DNA from 3 places in the Pantoea sp. GABEPS69 genome. Region 3 is predicted to be linked to each of the others. Evidence: predicted binding sites of a transcription regulator. Region 3 holds the regulator's gene; each other region holds the start of a gene.

Region 1 (2,267 bases), 1.5 Mb from region 3:
TCGTCGATGGAGGCTTTATAGGCGTCCGCGTCCAGCAGCGAATCGAGCTCGGATTCGTCGCTGGGTTTGATTCTGAACAGCCAACCGGCTGCGTAGGGCTCGCTGTTGACCAGCTCCGGCGCGTCGCCCAGCGCGTCATTGACGGCGACGATCTCGCCGCTGACGGGCGCGTAGATATCGGACGCGGCTTTGACCGATTCCGCGACGGCGCATTCGTCGCCGGCTGAGTAGCTGTTGCCGACATCCGGCAGATCGACAAAGACCATGTCGCCTAACAGCTCCTGAGCGTGTTCGGTAATGCCGACGGTAAAGGTGCCGTCCGCTTCCTTACGCACCCACTCATGGCTGTCACGGTATTTCAATTCGTTTGGCACATTGCTCATCGCCCTTTCTCCTGAAAATAGATTACTGAACCGGCTTGCCGCCGCGTACAAAAACAGGTTTGGTTACTTTTACCGGCATTTCGCGCTGGCGGATCTCGACGATAGCGCTTTCGCCAATGCCTGCCGGCACGCGCGCCAGCGCAATGCTGTAGCCGAGCGTCGGCGAGAAGGAGCCGCTGGTGATCACGCCCTGCTGCGGCTGGCCCTGCGCGTCTGTAAAGCGCACCGGCTGCCCGCCGCGCAGCACCCCTTTCTCTGTCATGATCAGGCCAACCAGCTTGTCGGTGCCTCTTTCACGCTGCATCTCCAGCGCTTCGCGCCCGATAAAATCGCGATCGGTCGGCTCCCAGCAGATGGTCCAGCCCATATTGGCCGCCAGCGGCGAAACGCCTTCGTCCATCTCCTGGCCGTAGAGGTTCATGCCCGCTTCCAGACGCAGCGTGTCGCGCGCGCCCAGTCCAGCCGGCTTGACGCCCGCTTCAAGCAGACGCTGCCAGAAATCCGCCGCGGCGGCGGCTGGCAGCGCGATTTCATAGCCCGCTTCGCCGGTGTAGCCGGTGGTGGCGATAAACAGGTCGCCGGACTGCACGCCGAAAAAGGGTTTCATCCCGGCGACCGCGTCGCGCTGCTCCGCGCTGAACAGCGTCTGCGCCTTCTGCTGCGCCTGCGGCCCCTGTACGGCGATAAGCGCCAGGTCGTCACGCTCGGTCAGCGCCACGCCATAGGCCTGAGCATGTTTGCCGATCCACGCCAGATCCTTTTCGCGCGTGGCCGAGTTGACCACCAGACGGAAAAAGTCGTCGGTCATAAAGTAAACAATCAAATCGTCAATGACGCCACCGGAGGCGTTCAGCATGCCGGTGTAGAGCGCTTTGCCGGGCTGCGTCAGGCGAGCAACATCGTTCGCCAGCAGATGCCGCAGAAAATCGCGCGTCTGCGCGCCGTGCAGATCGACGATAGTCATATGCGACACGTCGAACATTCCGGCGTCCTGACGCACGGCATGGTGTTCGTCAATTTGCGAACCGTAGTGCAGCGGCATCATCCAGCCGTGGAAGTCGACCATGCGGGCGCCGCAGGCCTGATGCTGTTCAAACAAAGGGGTTTGCTGAGTCATAACCATCCTGTCGCGAAGCGGGTAAGTTTCGGGCGGGCGTCAGCCTGCTTATCGCCCGGCGCAAACGTTCTCTTTTCCCTGACGTTATCATTGAAAAGACGATTTAACCATAAGCTGTACAGGGTCGAATTGAAGCATGTCTCTTGAGCGGCGCGCAAAGATGACAGCATAATTAACTGCGTTTTTGTGATTTACCACGCAGGAAAGAGGCGTATCGCCGTTATGCGCAGCAAGATAATCAGCGATGGCGCGCAAAATGTTAACAACGCACTCGGCAGATATCGCCATGTAATAAATAAAACTAATGCGAACAAGGGGGTAAAATTAGAATAAATCAAACGAGGCTCGCTAAAGGTGCAGTCCCGCTCGTTTTTGGTGCAGGGCGATCAAAAGGCGTAAAAAAAGCCAGCGCAAGGCTGGCTCAACGAAAGCAATGTGCGGCTTAGCGCAGCCAGGCAGGCATATCGTTTAGCCCCATCGCCTGACGCAGCATCGTGGGTTTAACGCCGGGCAGCGTATCCGCCAGCTTTAGTCCCAGATCGCGCAGCAGCTTTTTCGCCGGATGGCTGCCGGCGAACAGCTCGCGAAAGCCCTGCATGCCCGCCAGCATCAGCGCCGCGCTGTGTTTGCGGCTGCGCTCGTAGCGACGCAGATAGAGATGCTGACCGATATCCTTGCCCTGCTGGTGCAGGCGTCGGATTTCGCCAATCAGCTCTGCGGCGTCCATAAAGCCGAGATTCACGCCCTGCCCCGCCAGCGGATGAATG
Region 2 (2,267 bases), 1.5 Mb from region 3:
CATCTGGTGTCGCCTGAAGGGCTGCCGGACGAGATCCTGCCGCTGGTCGAGGCCTACAACTCGCTGCTCAACAAGCTGCGCGCCGCCTGGTCGTCGCAGCGCCAGTTCCTGGAGGACGCGGCGCACGAGCTGCGCACGCCGGTGACGGCGGTGACGCTGCAGCTGGAGAACCTGCGCCAGCATATTCAGCCGGGCGAAGCGAGCCGCCAGTTCGATCAGCTGGAAGCGGGCGTGACGCGCACGCGCCATCTGGTGACGCAGCTGCTCAATATTTCGCGCCAGGAAGATAAAACCGTGGTCGCTTCGGTAGAAAATATCGAGCTGGAGGATCTGCTGAAAGAGAGCATCGAGCAGCTGATGGTGGTGGCCGACAAGCGCGGCATCGATATCGGCTTTAACGGCTCGACGCACTATCATTTGCAGGCGAGCCGTTCCGAGCTGCGCAGCCTGTTCGATAATCTGATCGGCAACGCCATGCTGCATACGCCGGAAGGCAGCCTGGTGGACGTCTTGCTGCATCGCGTCGGCGATCGCACGGTGGTCGATATCGTCGATAACGGTCCCGGCATGCCGGGAGCCTTTATCGATCGCGCCTTTGATCGCTTTACCCGGTCGCCGACCGTGAAGGCGCAGGGCAGCGGTTTAGGGTTGTCGATCGTGCGCAGCGTGGCGCAAAAACACCATATCCAGGTTTCCCTCTCCAACTGCCTCAATCCGCAGGGCGCCATCTGCGGTCTGCAGGTTCGCGTCACCCTGCCCTGATTTTCACGTTCGTGCGCGATGCCGACAACGTAAACGGTTGCGGCGTTCCGTTCGCCGCCGCTTATTTTCGTGACACACTTCACATTTTCACGTAAATGCAATGCAACACATTTTGACAAACGTGAGCAAAATCTATTTTCTATCGCCCTGTAACGGTCAGGCTACGCAGGTCAAAAACCGGCTGTAAAAAACGGTTACATCTTCGCCGCCCCACTCTGGGATCGATTTCACTCTGACTGCGTCGCTGCGCGGTCAAAAGCATGTGGTTAATGATAATGAAATTTAAAACCTTGATAGCAGGCGCCTTGCTGGCAACCTCCCTGAGCAGCGGCGCGCAGGCCGCCGAAAGCGATCCGCAATATCTCTCCGACTGGTGGCACCAGAGCGTTAACGTGGTGGGCAGCTATCACACTCGCTTCGGACCGCAGTTCAATAACGACGTTTATCTGGAATATGAAGCCTTCGCGAAAAAAGACTGGTTCGATTTTTACGGCTACCTCGATCTGACCAACTTCTTCGGCATGGGCAACAGCAACGCCAACGGCATTTTCGACCATGGTTCGCCGATGTTCATGGAAATCGAGCCGCGTTTCTCTATCGATAAGCTGACCGGCACCAGTCTGGCCTTCGGTCCGTTCAAAGAGTGGTACTTCGCCAACAACTATATCTACGATATGGGCCGCAACAGCGATAACCGTCAGAACACCTGGTATATGGGTCTCGGCACCGACATCGACACGCACAGCGACGTCGGCCTGTCGCTTAACGTCTACGCCAAATATCAGTGGGAGAACTACGGCGCGGCGAACGAGAACAGCTGGGATGGCTATCGCTTCAAGGTGAAATATATGGTGCCGATTACCACGCTGTGGGGCGGCAACCTGAGCTATATCGGCTTTACCAACTTCGACTGGGGTTCCGATCTGCGCGACAAGTCAGACGCATCGCGCACCAGCAACTCTGTCGCCTCCAGTCATATTCTGTCGCTGGGCTACGACCACTGGCATATTTCCGCCGTGGCGCGTTACTTCCATAACGGCGGTCAGTGGGCGGATGGTCAGGAGCTGAACTTTGGTCGTGGACCGTTTGAAGTGAAATCAACCGGCTGGGGTTACTACCTGGTGGCGGGTTATAACTTCTGATAAAGCGGGCTAATAGCACCGATCTTATAAAGCGGTGAGCCTGAGCCGAAGAGCAAAGCGTCCCGCGGCAAGGACAAAAACGCCGGGAGCGTTTTTGAACAACCCAGCGCGTTGGCCCGTTTACGGGCGCACCTCAAGGATGAGGTGCGTATCCGCGCGGGCCGAGCAAGCAAGGATGCCTTGAGCGACTTTGCGATCGGATCAGACTCACTACGTAAGCGCTTTACCTGCCTGAACCTAACTTATTCCTGTGGCTTCTCGACGTTGATGCGCCACGGAATGCCGAACTTATCGATAAACATCGCGAAGCCGTTGGACCAGAAGGTCTCCTGCCACGGCGTCGTCACTTTCCCGCCCGCCGAC
Region 3 (2,267 bases):
CTTCTATCGACACTTTCCCGATATGGAGCTGCACATCAGCTATGAGGTGTTTAACGGCGTATGGGACGCGCTGGCCGACGGACGCGTCGACGTGGCGATCGGCGCCACCCAGGCGATCCCGGTCGGCGGGCGCTTTTCCTTTCGCGATATGGGCGCGCTGAACTGGCGCTGCGTCGTGGCGCGCCACCATCCGCTGACGCAGCAGCCGCAGCTCGACGACGACGCGCTGCGCGTCTGGCCGTCGCTGGTGCTGGAGGATACCTCGCGCGCGCTGCCGCGCCGCATGACCTGGACGCTGGATAACCAGCGCCGACTGGTGGTGCCGGACTGGCAGGCGGGGCTGGCGTGCGTGCTGGATGGCTTATGCGTGGCGATGATGCCGGGCCATCTGGCGCGTCCGCTGCTGGATAAGGGCGAGCTGGCGGAGCTGACGCTGCCTGCACCCTTTCCGGAAAGTCACTGCTGCGTGAGCTGGTCGGAGGCGCGCGCATCGCCGGCGCTTAGCTGGTTGCTCAGCTATCTCGGCGATGCGCAAACGCTCAATCAGGAGTGGTTAAGCGAGGATTAACGGCGGTAGTCGCGGAACGGGCCGTCGCCGACCGAGCGGCGCTCAATCAGCGTGGGATGCACTTCGATGGTCTGCGACACTTCGCGTTTGCTGGTGATGCGATCGAGCAGCATCTCCAGCGCCTTCTCGCCCAGCTGGGCTTTAGGCTGATGCACGGTGGTCAGCGCCGGAGTGAAGTAGCGCGCGTTGCGCACGTTGTCATAGCCGATCACCGAAATATCCTGCGGCACGCGCAGTCCCATCTCGTCGGCGGCGCAGATCGCGCCCATCGCCATAATATCACCGCCGCAAAAGATCGCCGTCGGGCGCTGCTTCTGCTGCAGGATCTGCTGCATCGCCTGATAGCCCGATTCCGGTTCGAAATCGCCCTGTACGATCCATTCGGGACGCACCGCGATGCCTGCTTCCTCCAGCGCTTGCAAAAAGCCCGCATGGCGCCCGCCGCCGGTGTTGCGCTCCAGCTGGCCGGGAATGGCGCCGATATCGCGATGGCCGCGTTCAATCAGATAGCGTCCCGCCAGATAGCCGCCCTGGAAAGCGTTATCGAGCACGGTGTCGGTAAAATCGCCGCGCGATTCGCCCCAGTCCATGACCACCATCGGAATATTGCGGTTCTCTTCCAGCATCTTCAGCAGATCGTCCGGATACTCGGAGCACATCACCAGCAGGCCGTCGACGCGCTTCTGCGCCATCATCGACAGATAGGCGCGCTGCTTTTGCAGATCGTTGTGGGCGTTGCCAAGAATTAAGGTGTAGCCCCGCTCGAAGCAGTGGTGCTCGACCGCTTCGATGATTTCCGCAAAATAGGGCGCTTCGCTGGAGGTGGCAAGCAGCCCCAGCGTTTTAGTGTGGTTGACCTTCAGGCTGCGCGCCACGGCGCTGGGCGAATAGTGTAATTCCTGAATCGCCTGCCAGACGGCGTTGCGCGTCTCTTCCGCAACGAAGCGCGTTTTATTGATCACGTGGGAAACGGTGGTGGTGGAAACACCCGCGCGCTTCGCGACATCTTTAATTGTTGCCATTAAAAAGAGACTCCAGAACTTATCAATAACCCACTGATAAGCATAATGTTAAACGTTTGCGTCCGCTAAGAGAGTTTTCTGTTAATTCGCTACAGTTTTTGTCGGTGAAATACTCACTGGGCAGGACAAAACAGGGGCTGTTGCGTACGAACGGTACGGGCGTTGCGTCAGTTGCGCAACAAAGCCGGGGATTCTAACAAGGCTTGCGGGATAAAACGAGATTTTTACCGACAACTATGGGAAAATCGCACAAGACCCTGATAATTGTGTGGATAAGGAGAGGAAATGAGCACCGATTTGAAACTGGCATTAATGACCACCGGCGCGGCGCTGCTGATGATTGTGGCCTTTAGCTTTACCGCCGTCATGCACTAACAGACAGCGATAAAAAAACCGGGATTATCCCGGTTTTTTTTCGCGTTTAGCGAATGGTTTTCGGCGTCATTACCCGGCGCGCGCCGATATAGTGACGCTGCCAGTAATCATCCGAGAGCCCGCTAATCTGGATATCTTTTCCGGTGCGCGGCGACTGAATGAATTTGCCGTTGCCGAGGTAAACCCCGACGTGGTCGGCGGTGCCGCGGCCGTTGATACGAAAGAAGACCAGGTCGCCTTTTTCCAGCGACTCGCGCTTCACCGGCGCAGCGTCGCGCAGGTGGTACATTTCGTTGGCGGTG

What was found. Region 3 encodes PurR, which represses purine synthesis genes. Its sites were predicted from a motif close to CANGCAAACGTTTGCNTG; they were not measured.
Region 1: a site for PurR is predicted at 1,558-1,575, ahead of gcvT (glycine cleavage system aminomethyltransferase GcvT). Genes of this name have one in related genera too.
Region 2: a site for PurR is predicted at 789-806, ahead of PVE98_RS17915 (nucleoside-specific channel-forming protein Tsx). Genes of this name have one in related genera too.

The regions. Positions count from the first base shown of each region.
Region 1 covers NZ_CP118618.1:744,787-747,053, reverse strand. The annotation lists gene gcvH (glycine cleavage system protein GcvH) at 1-383, opposite strand, end outside; gene gcvT (glycine cleavage system aminomethyltransferase GcvT) at 406-1,500, opposite strand; gene ubiI (FAD-dependent 2-octaprenylphenol hydroxylase) at 1,943-2,267, opposite strand, start outside.
Region 2 covers NZ_CP118618.1:3,671,261-3,673,527, forward strand. The annotation lists gene PVE98_RS17910 (ATP-binding protein) at 1-762, shown strand, start outside; gene PVE98_RS17915 (nucleoside-specific channel-forming protein Tsx) at 1,038-1,904, shown strand; gene yjdN (VOC family metalloprotein YjdN) at 2,147-2,267, opposite strand, start outside.
Region 3 covers NZ_CP118618.1:2,208,373-2,210,639, reverse strand. The annotation lists gene punR (DNA-binding transcriptional activator PunR) at 1-568, shown strand, start outside; gene purR (HTH-type transcriptional repressor PurR) at 565-1,590, opposite strand; gene PVE98_RS10855 (YnhF family membrane protein) at 1,876-1,965, shown strand; gene PVE98_RS10850 (C40 family peptidase) at 2,012-2,267, opposite strand, start outside.